DNA from 4 places in the Dehalobacter restrictus DSM 9455 genome. Region 1 is predicted to be linked to each of the others. Evidence: riboswitches for the same ligand, from Rfam matches in the RefSeq annotation. Region 1 holds a riboswitch; each other region holds the start of a gene.
The links. Region 1 has a riboswitch for cobalamin ahead of DEHRE_RS07810 (cobyrinic acid a,c-diamide synthase CobB). Riboswitches for the same ligand answer to the same signal wherever they lie in the genome.
Positions count from the first base shown of each region.

Region 2: it holds a riboswitch for cobalamin, as region 1 does, so the genes downstream of both, tnpA (IS200/IS605 family transposase) here and DEHRE_RS07810 (cobyrinic acid a,c-diamide synthase CobB) in region 1, are expected to answer to the same signal.
Region 3: it holds a riboswitch for cobalamin, as region 1 does, so the genes downstream of both, DEHRE_RS01325 (precorrin-6A/cobalt-precorrin-6A reductase) here and DEHRE_RS07810 (cobyrinic acid a,c-diamide synthase CobB) in region 1, are expected to answer to the same signal.
Region 4: it holds a riboswitch for cobalamin, as region 1 does, so the genes downstream of both, DEHRE_RS13840 (energy-coupling factor ABC transporter permease) here and DEHRE_RS07810 (cobyrinic acid a,c-diamide synthase CobB) in region 1, are expected to answer to the same signal.

Region 1 is NZ_CP007033.1:1,625,136-1,627,332, reverse strand. Features, by position in the region: gene DEHRE_RS07815 (ABC transporter ATP-binding protein) at 1-674, opposite strand, end outside; cobalamin riboswitch at 816-991, shown strand; gene DEHRE_RS07810 (cobyrinic acid a,c-diamide synthase CobB) at 1,208-2,197, shown strand, end outside.
Region 2 is NZ_CP007033.1:2,025,120-2,027,316, forward strand. Features, by position in the region: gene DEHRE_RS09685 (ABC transporter ATP-binding protein) at 1-655, opposite strand, end outside; gene tnpA (IS200/IS605 family transposase) at 811-1,257, opposite strand; cobalamin riboswitch at 1,468-1,647, opposite strand; gene DEHRE_RS14435 (FmdB family zinc ribbon protein) at 1,705-1,905, opposite strand; gene DEHRE_RS09700 (Crp/Fnr family transcriptional regulator) at 1,972-2,197, opposite strand, start outside.
Region 3 is NZ_CP007033.1:263,068-265,264, forward strand. Features, by position in the region: gene DEHRE_RS01320 (helix-turn-helix domain-containing protein) at 1-184, opposite strand, end outside; cobalamin riboswitch at 468-657, shown strand; gene DEHRE_RS01325 (precorrin-6A/cobalt-precorrin-6A reductase) at 799-1,521, shown strand; gene DEHRE_RS01330 (energy-coupling factor ABC transporter permease) at 1,560-2,197, shown strand, end outside.
Region 4 is NZ_CP007033.1:2,901,167-2,903,363, reverse strand. Features, by position in the region: gene DEHRE_RS13855 (2-hydroxyacyl-CoA dehydratase) at 1-81, shown strand, start outside; gene DEHRE_RS13850 (alpha/beta-type small acid-soluble spore protein) at 166-375, opposite strand; gene rlmH (23S rRNA (pseudouridine(1915)-N(3))-methyltransferase RlmH) at 519-998, shown strand; cobalamin riboswitch at 1,099-1,292, shown strand; gene DEHRE_RS13840 (energy-coupling factor ABC transporter permease) at 1,426-2,166, shown strand; gene DEHRE_RS13835 (energy-coupling factor ABC transporter substrate-binding protein) at 2,169-2,197, shown strand, end outside.

The DNA.
Region 1 (2,197 bases):
TCCGGTACACCTTGCTCGAGGATTTTGCCCTGATTGATGATGATCAGTCGGTCGCAGAGATGACTGGCTTCTTCAAGATAGTGCGTTGTCAGCAGCACGGTCGTACCGCTTTCTTTTAACTGCCGCAGACGCTGCCAGACCATATGGCGGGCGTACGGATCAAGCCCGGTGGTTGGCTCATCGAGAATCAATAGCTCCGGACGGTTGATCAGCGCTCGTCCAATTGTCAGACGTCGTTTCATGCCGCCGGACAGCTCGTCGACGACCGCATTGGCTTTACTTCGAAGATCCATAAAGTCCAGGATTTCAAAAGCCCGTTCCCTGGCTATACTACGCGGCAGACGGTAATAGGAGGCGTAGACCAGCAGGTTTTCCAGAACCGTCAGTTCCGGGTCAAGGTTGTCTTCCTGGGCAACAACACCGAGACGTGCTTTAATTTCCCGGGAATGATCCGAAATATCCTGATTAAAAACAGTCAGGCGGCCCTCAGTTCTGGGTGACAAGCCAAAGACCATTCTGGCCAGGGACGTTTTGCCGGCGCCGTTTGGACCAAGAAGTCCAAAACACTCTCCCTGCCGGACAGTAAAAGAGATTGCATTAACGGCAGTGAAATCTCCGAATCGTTTGGTCAGGTTTCTGGCTGAAATGATATCGGTTGGAAGAGAATAAGACATGAAGAGGTACCTCCGTGAATTGCTGTTCCTTTTTCATAGCGTATCAAAAGGGGGGCAGAAGAGCAAGGCAGCATCTGAGAAAATATCAGGTAGGGAGAGGGTTATCCGCAGATTATGGGTGGACACACTGTATGTCTTCTGGTATAATGTAATCGCTTAGGTTGCATAATTTTGCAATAATAGGGAAACAGGTGAAATGCCTGTACGGTCCCGCCGCCGTAAGGTGGAGCAGATTCAAAGTTGCCACTGTTTACAATGGGAAGGCTGAATTTGCTTTGAAACCGAGTCGGAAGACCTGCCTGAGCCATTTTGCACTGTTTTCACGGAGGATGAAAGGTGTAGCATACGAATCGTGCAGAAGTGTTTTAGACTGTTTGCAGATTGTGTAAGTAAAACCTCTTCCAACCGCCGGTTAGAGAGGTTTTTTGATGTTCATGGATGGACGAATGCCGCGATGCCAAGGATGGCAAGGAGCGGCGATGTCTACGGGCCATCTCAGCTTTGATAGCTTCAATAGAAATGGAGAACAAGTCATGAAAGCAGTTATTCCACGTATTATGTTTGCGGCTGCAGGCAGCAGCAGCGGCAAGACCACAATTACTTGTGCGGTATTACAAGCCCTTCTGGAGCAAGGAGTTAATCCTGCTGCGTTTAAATGTGGGCCGGACTATATTGATCCGATGTTTCATACCGAAGTCATTGGGACAAAATCACGGAATCTGGATTTGTTTATGCTATCGGAAGAGGTATGCCGGTATTTGCTGGTCAAGAATTCCGAACAGTCGCAAATCGCTGTTTTAGAAGGAGTAATGGGTTATTATGACGGGCTAGGCATTGGCAGTACCGTGGCAAGTTCTTACCATTTGGCTGCAGTAACGCAAACGCCTGTTATCCTTATTGCCAATTGTGCCGGTTCAGCAATCTCAATTGCAGCCTTGATCCAAGGATTCTGCCATTTTAGACCGGACAACGGGATCAAGGGCGTTATTCTGAATAATCTTACACCTTCCCTATACCCGCAGTATAAGGAAATGATCGAAAAAGAGACGGATATCCAGGTGGTCGGTTACTTTCCGAAGCTCAAAGAATGCGCGCTGGAAAGCAGGCATCTTGGATTAATTACAGCATCGGAAGTGGAAGACCTGCAGCAAAAAATGAAATTACTGGCCATACAGGCCAGAGAATCCATCGATCTGAAACAGCTGCTGCGTATTGCAGGCAGGGCCGCGGAAATAGACTATCATGAGGCCGCGATCGAGAAAATCTCTGCTGTCAAAATCGCCGTAGCCAGAGATAAAGCCTTTTGTTTTTATTACCAGGACAGCCTCGACCTTTTGGAAACATTGGGAGCGGAACTGCAGTATTTTAGTCCGCTTGATGATCAAGCTGTACCGGAATGTGACGGACTGATTCTCGGCGGCGGTTATCCGGAATTATATACCGGACAGCTGGCCAGGAATACATCGATGCTGGCAAGCATCAGGCATGTTCTCTCCAATAATACTCCCTGTATAGCTGAGTGC
Region 2 (2,197 bases), 400 kb from region 1:
CCATGATAAGAATACGATTGGTATAAGGGAGAATATCGCAGGCCCGGTCCATCACCATAATCACGGTAACTCCTTTTTCTCTGTTTAAATAAGCGATATGAGAATAGAGGTCTTGTTTTCCCTTTCCGTCTAATTCTGCGGTGGGCTGATCTAAAACAAGAATGGGAGTTTCCATCGCTAGAACACTTGCCAATACCACTCTTTGGGCTTGGCCGCCGGACAGTCCATCCGTATTTCTTTGTTCAAAACCCTCCAGTCCAACGAATTGTAAAGTTTTTTTGACTCTATGCTTAATTTCCTCCCAAGGAAGTTCCATATTGGCAATACCGAAAGCAACTTCTTCTTCTACCGTGATACTGACAATCTGATTTTGCGGCTCCTGCATCATATAGCCGATGTGATCGCACATTTTTGCTAAGGGGATTTCATTAATGTTTTTCCCCATCACCTTAATGGTGCCGTTTAACTGTCCATTGAAAAATTGAGGCGCTGCTCCGGTGATGCTATGGAGCAACATCGATTTGCCCGATGCAGCTTCCCCTGTAATGGCAATGAAATCTCCTTTATTAATGGTTAAGTCGATATCTTTTAATACTTTTTTTGTTTCCGGTGGAAAAGTAAGAGCTTCTATTTTAAGCTGTACCACAGGTTCCATAGGATGAAAACCTCCATATTAAATGCAATAAATACAAAGTCATGACCACCCGTAAAACGGGTGGCATGCTCTAGCCCTATAAGGGCTTATTGCAAGCCTGCACCTAAAAGTGCTGGCTTGCACTTCGTTCAAGCCATTCAGCATTTATTACCTGGCTAACCCCTGAAGGGGTCTTCTAACTCTTTGACACTTACCTTATCATTTATCTGATCATGCAGTTCCTGTTCTCTTACATATTTTGCTATGGTCGCTTCATTTAGTCCCACAGTACTGACATAGTACCCGGTTGCCCAGAAATGGCGATTGCCAAACTTATATTTCAAATTGGCATGCCGATCAAATATCATCATTGCGCTTTTTCCCTTCAAATACCCCATGAAACTTGATACGCTCATCTTCGGTGGAATTGATACAAGCAGGTGGATATGATCGGGCATTGCATGCCCTTCGATTATCTCTACACCTTTATATTTACAAAGCTCCTTTATTATCTGCGTTATATCTGACTTGATCTGCTTATATATTACCTGCCTCCTATACTTTGGTGTAAATACTATGTGGTATTTACACATCCATTTTGTGTGTGCTAAACTTTTATCCATAGAAATTCCCCTTCCTTTTTGCTTTTTGATGGCTTGAACATTCATCATTATAGCGGAAGGTGAATTTCTTTTTTATAATTCTTTGTCTCCACCCGTGTAACGGGTGGTTTTGTGTTCAAAACGTATACGTTTTGAACTTGCTGAAGCATTAATAAAAAAGTTTCAGTTTGAGGGACTCTAATCCCTCAAACTGAAACTTTACCGTCGCTTCATTACGTATCTTTATTGGCAGGTCTTCTGACTCATAGTTTTAACCGACTTCTGTGCCTTCCCAATTTCTCAGTGGCATTGTACAGTCATCACAACTATTTACAGCGGTGGGTCCGTCCAGGATTTGCACCTGATTCCCTATTCTTCTCCATAAGAGACACCAAAAAGAATATATGATTATTACGTATTATTCTAAATGAAATTGGAGAAAAGTCAAGAGAAAAGATGGTGCAGATTTTAACATTTGCAGCCAGGACTACATTTCCCAGATGAACAGGCTTTACCACCTTTGACTCCATAGGCATTAACCGTTGTAAACCGCTGAGTTATATTATCATCAGTGCACTGCGGACATATTTGTTTGTCTCTTGAACTTACACTACAAAAAATTGAAAACTTGTGACCACACTTTTCGCAAATAAAGTCATAAGTTGGCATTTAATAACCTCCTAAAATATCATTTCTTCATCAATAATAAATTCATTTAGTCTAAATTGTAGATCTTTAAATATGTTTCTGCCAGTTTTTTAGGCGGCTATAATCCTGTATAATGATCCCTCCATATATTGGCCGTATAATGTTCTCAGATTTTAAGTCGCGAAATAATTTTGACACCGTTACTCTTGTTGTATCTGCAAGTTCAGCCAAATCTTGTTGATTGATAAACAGTTGCATCCCTTGTTGATCTGCAAGTGCACACAAAGTTTCGATAATTCTATGGTCTACTTTG
Region 3 (2,197 bases), 1.4 Mb from region 1:
AGCGGTTATGGATACGGTATGGCGCATATTTATTGCTTTCAATGGCGCGGGCGCGAATTTCACGGGAAATGGTGGATGCGCTTTTTTCAAGGGTGACGGCAATCCGCTTAAGAGATACGCCCTCTCGCAGTAGCTGCTCAATTTGTAGACGCTCCGAATCAGTGAGATGCTTGTTTTTTGCCATGGTAAATTCTCCTTTGACTCAAAGATTCCCGCAGAACACATCCTAAAGTTCTTGTCGGAATATTGCCAGACTAAATGCAATCACTCCCCCATGGGGGAGTGAAGAAAAAGGAGACTTTCGATTGTAAGACTTAATGCCACTATCCTGTTTGAAGATTTAAATGCAATCACCCAGTAATGTATAGGTTGCATTTACAAAGTCAATTGAGGTTTTAAGGACTTCAAACAATAAGTCCAAATTTGTTCGTGACATAAGCTCTTTTATAAGATATAATAATAGAAAAATTGAATATGTGGTAATGAGCGATTCTTGCCCGAGGGCAAGAACTGAAAAGGGAAGTCAGTGAATGCTGACGCGGTACCCGCCACTGTACGAGGGAGTCGATCCACAAAAATGTCACTGGGATTTGCCTGGGAAGACGTGAGTCGATGATGATCTTGAGCCAGGAAACCTGCTCTTGCCAGCCGCTACGGCAACCTACGGGATGTTAGGGAGGTGAATACTCTGTGTTTTCTGGATTCTTACCGTTTTTTGATACAGGTTAGACTCTTTACCCTTTCATGGTAAAGAGTTTTTTTGTTTTTCGGATTTTGTTATTAGCTATGGAGGTTAAAATGATCATCCTTCTGGGAGAAACGCCTGCAGCTCGTGAGATTAGTGAACATCTCCAAAACAGGGGGATCAACTTCATCAAGAAGTCGGCTTGGATTGGCAAAGACAACCTGACGCTGCCTTCTGTTATTGTCGATATCAGCCATCCTTCCAGTGATAAGTTTGTTTCGCTAAGTCAATTTTGCAAACAATCCGGAGTCCCTTATCTTAGGCTAGAAAGGCCTGAAACCAATATTCCGGATAGTCCCTTAATTTCTCAGGCATGTAATTGGGAGGAAGCGCTGCTTTGTCTGAATGAGCGCATTAGCACATTATACCAGAAGAAAGAACGGCAGGTAAAAGTTTTTATCACTACCGGCAGTCATCAACTGGAAAGTATTGTGCATAGCCCCTTTGCCGGTATGGCCCGTTTCATTGTCCGCGTTCTTCCCGAAGGCTGTCTGGTGCAGAAATGTCAGGATTTAGGCATTCATCCCCGGGACATCCTGGCCATGCAAGGTCCTTTTTCCAAAGATATTAATAAAGCACTGTTTAAGTTTTACGGAGCGGACATCGTTTTGACAAAGGATAGCGGGCTTGCCGGCGGAACGGATACAAAAATATCGTCAGCTTTAGAATTGGGGTTAGAAATTCTGCTGATACGGAAAAATAAAGCTGGCTATGGTTTAATCATGAATAATATTGACGAATTAATAACATGGATTGATGAGAATATTTTAAAATAATTCATTAAAAATTTTGGATAAAAAGAAAGGTGACGCTAATGAATAGTAAAAGAATAATGATGATCGCAAGCATTACGTTGATGCTGATCTTATTGCCTCAAAACGTTTTCGCCATGCATATTATGGAAGGTTTTTTGCCCCCGGTTTGGTGTATTTCCTGGGGTGTCCTGACAATCCCGTTTTTAGCTTATGGTTTGTATTCCCTGCGTAAGTTGACGACAGAATCTTCAAAAGTGAAGTTACTGCTGGCGATGGCCGGTGCGTTTGTCTTTGTCTTATCCTCTCTGAAAATACCCTCCGTTACCGGAAGCTGTTCACATCCCACCGGAACAGGGTTAGGCGCAATTTTATTCGGTCCGGCGATCATGAGTATCCTTGGCATCATTGTTTTATTATTCCAGGCTATTTTGCTGGCCCATGGAGGGCTTACGACTCTGGGAGCGAATACATTTTCCATGGCGGTTGTTGGTCCGTTTGTAGCCTTTGCTGTTTATCTTATTGTGCTCAAAGCAAAAGGACCCCGGTCACTGGCAATCTTCTTAGCGGCAACACTTGGGGATTTAGCTACCTATATTACAACATCAATTCAGCTGGCACTTGCTTTTCCTGACCCAACGGGAGGGATTACAGTTTCTGCAGCTAAATTTTTGGGTATTTTTGCTGTTACCCAAATCCC
Region 4 (2,197 bases), 1.3 Mb from region 1:
GCACCCGGCGAGGGAGCGGCAGCTTTGCATAACACTGAAGAAGGTACAGAGCAGTCGTATTCCGAACAGAAGATTATATAACAAAAAACCTCTTCAGTATTGTAGGCTGAAGAAGTTTTGAATATTTATTGAAGTAGATTAGGAATACTAAATGAGTCCGTTATTCTATTTCATCTGCTGTTTGGCATAGGCGATCATTTTTTTGACCATCTGGCCGCCGATCGGGCCTCCTTCCAGACCATTCTGTCTGGCAGTAACATCGCCTTTATAGTGATCGTTATTTTCCCTTACAAAATCAAGATGGCCGATTTCAGCCGCAGCCTCCATTTTTAGATTCTGCAGCAGCTTTTTTTTGCTTTCATTTGTTTTGCTCATTTTTTTTCACCTCCATCAATATTATTAACACTTTTGAAAAAAATCTTCATTGTAAATAATCCAATATCAGAGAGATTTAACCTTCAAGTTTTTGATTGCAAATGTTTGGAGCAAACATAGTGACTGGAGTTGGAGAAAACATGCTGCAGATCAAAGTTCTAGCGGTAGGGAAAATCAAAGAAAAATATTTAAAAGAAGGGCTGAAGGAATACGCCAAGCGTCTTGGCGCGTACATCCGGCTTGAGATGATTGAAGTTGAGGACGAACCATGCCCCGAAAGGGCATCAGCTGCCGACGAAGCAAGAGTAAAACAGAAAGAAGCTGAAAAGGTTCTTAAATTAATTTCACCTCAGGATTATGTGGTTTTGCTGGATCTTCTGGGAAAGGAACTTTCTTCACCCGAACTTGCCGTTTTGTTTGATGAAAAAGGGCTTTCAGGCCAGAGCCGGATCACTTTTGTGATTGGCGGATCTCTTGGTACGGCAGATGAAATCCGAAAACGCGCCGATTACCGGTGGTCGTTCTCGAAGCTTACCTTTCCGCACCAGATGATCAGGCTTATCCTGCTGGAGCAGATTTACCGGGCGTGCAAGATCAGCAAAGGGGAACCCTACCACAAATAGAATTGATGGAGGTAAAGATACTTCAATTAATATGTTCAAGGCTAAAGTAAAAATAATATTGATTCCTTGTCGAAAGAGCGATATAATGAATCAGGATTAAAACTGAATAGGCAGAACAGGTGTTGAATGAAGCTGATAAGCGTACCATTCAATGAATAAGGAAAGTCGGGTAGAAGCCCGCGCGGTCACGCCGCTGTGAAAGTGGAGTTCTTCAGGTATACCACTGGGAAACTGGGAAGGTCTGAAGATCGATGATGCTTAAGCCAGAAGACCTACCTGTTTTAGTGTCTCACCATATACTCTACGAGTGATAGAGAGGGGGATGTTATGTGCAAGACTACCGAGGAAAACTTCCTAGCATATGAGCCTCTCGACGTAAGATGTTGAGAGGTTTTTTGTTTCATATCTTATATAGGAGAGTTTGACGATGATAAATAAAAAGATTTGGATAATGGGTCTCGTACTTATGTTTATGTTCTTGCCCCAGCAGACATATGCCATGCATATCATGGAGGGCTTCCTTCCTGCGGGTTGGTGTATTACCTGGGGTGCTTTGGCAATACCTTTTGTTCTGGCAGGTTTTTTTTCTATCAGAAGAACTGTTGGAGAGCATCCCAAAACATTAATGCTTTTGGCGATGGCAGGCGCCTTTGCTTTTGTTTTGTCTTCCCTGAAGATTCCTTCCGTTACAGGAAGCAGTTCGCATCCTACGGGGGTTGGCTTTGGCGCTATCTTGTTCGGACCAACCGCAATGGCCGTAATTGGCCTGATCATACTGCTGTTTCAGGCTGTTTTACTGGCTCATGGCGGATTGACAACATTGGGAGCAAATACTTTTTCGATGGGCATTGTGGGGCCGCTGGTGGCTTTTGCTACATACAAAATTGTGAAGAAAGCAAATGGACCGCAGTGGCTTGCCGTGTTTCTCGCTGCCGCACTTGGGGATTTATTAACTTACGTCACGACATCGGTGCAGCTTGCACTGGCGTTTCCTGCTGGAACAGGCGGCGCTATGGCATCACTTACCAAGTTTTTAGGTATTTTTGCCTTAACGCAAGTACCATTGGCGATCAGTGAAGGTATTTTGACAGTGCTAATATTTAAGGCGATTTCATCCTATGCCGGGGATGAGCTTAAAGACTTAAAAATACTTTCAAAGGGGGTCTGAAAATGTCTGTAGAAACGATGAAACCGAAGAA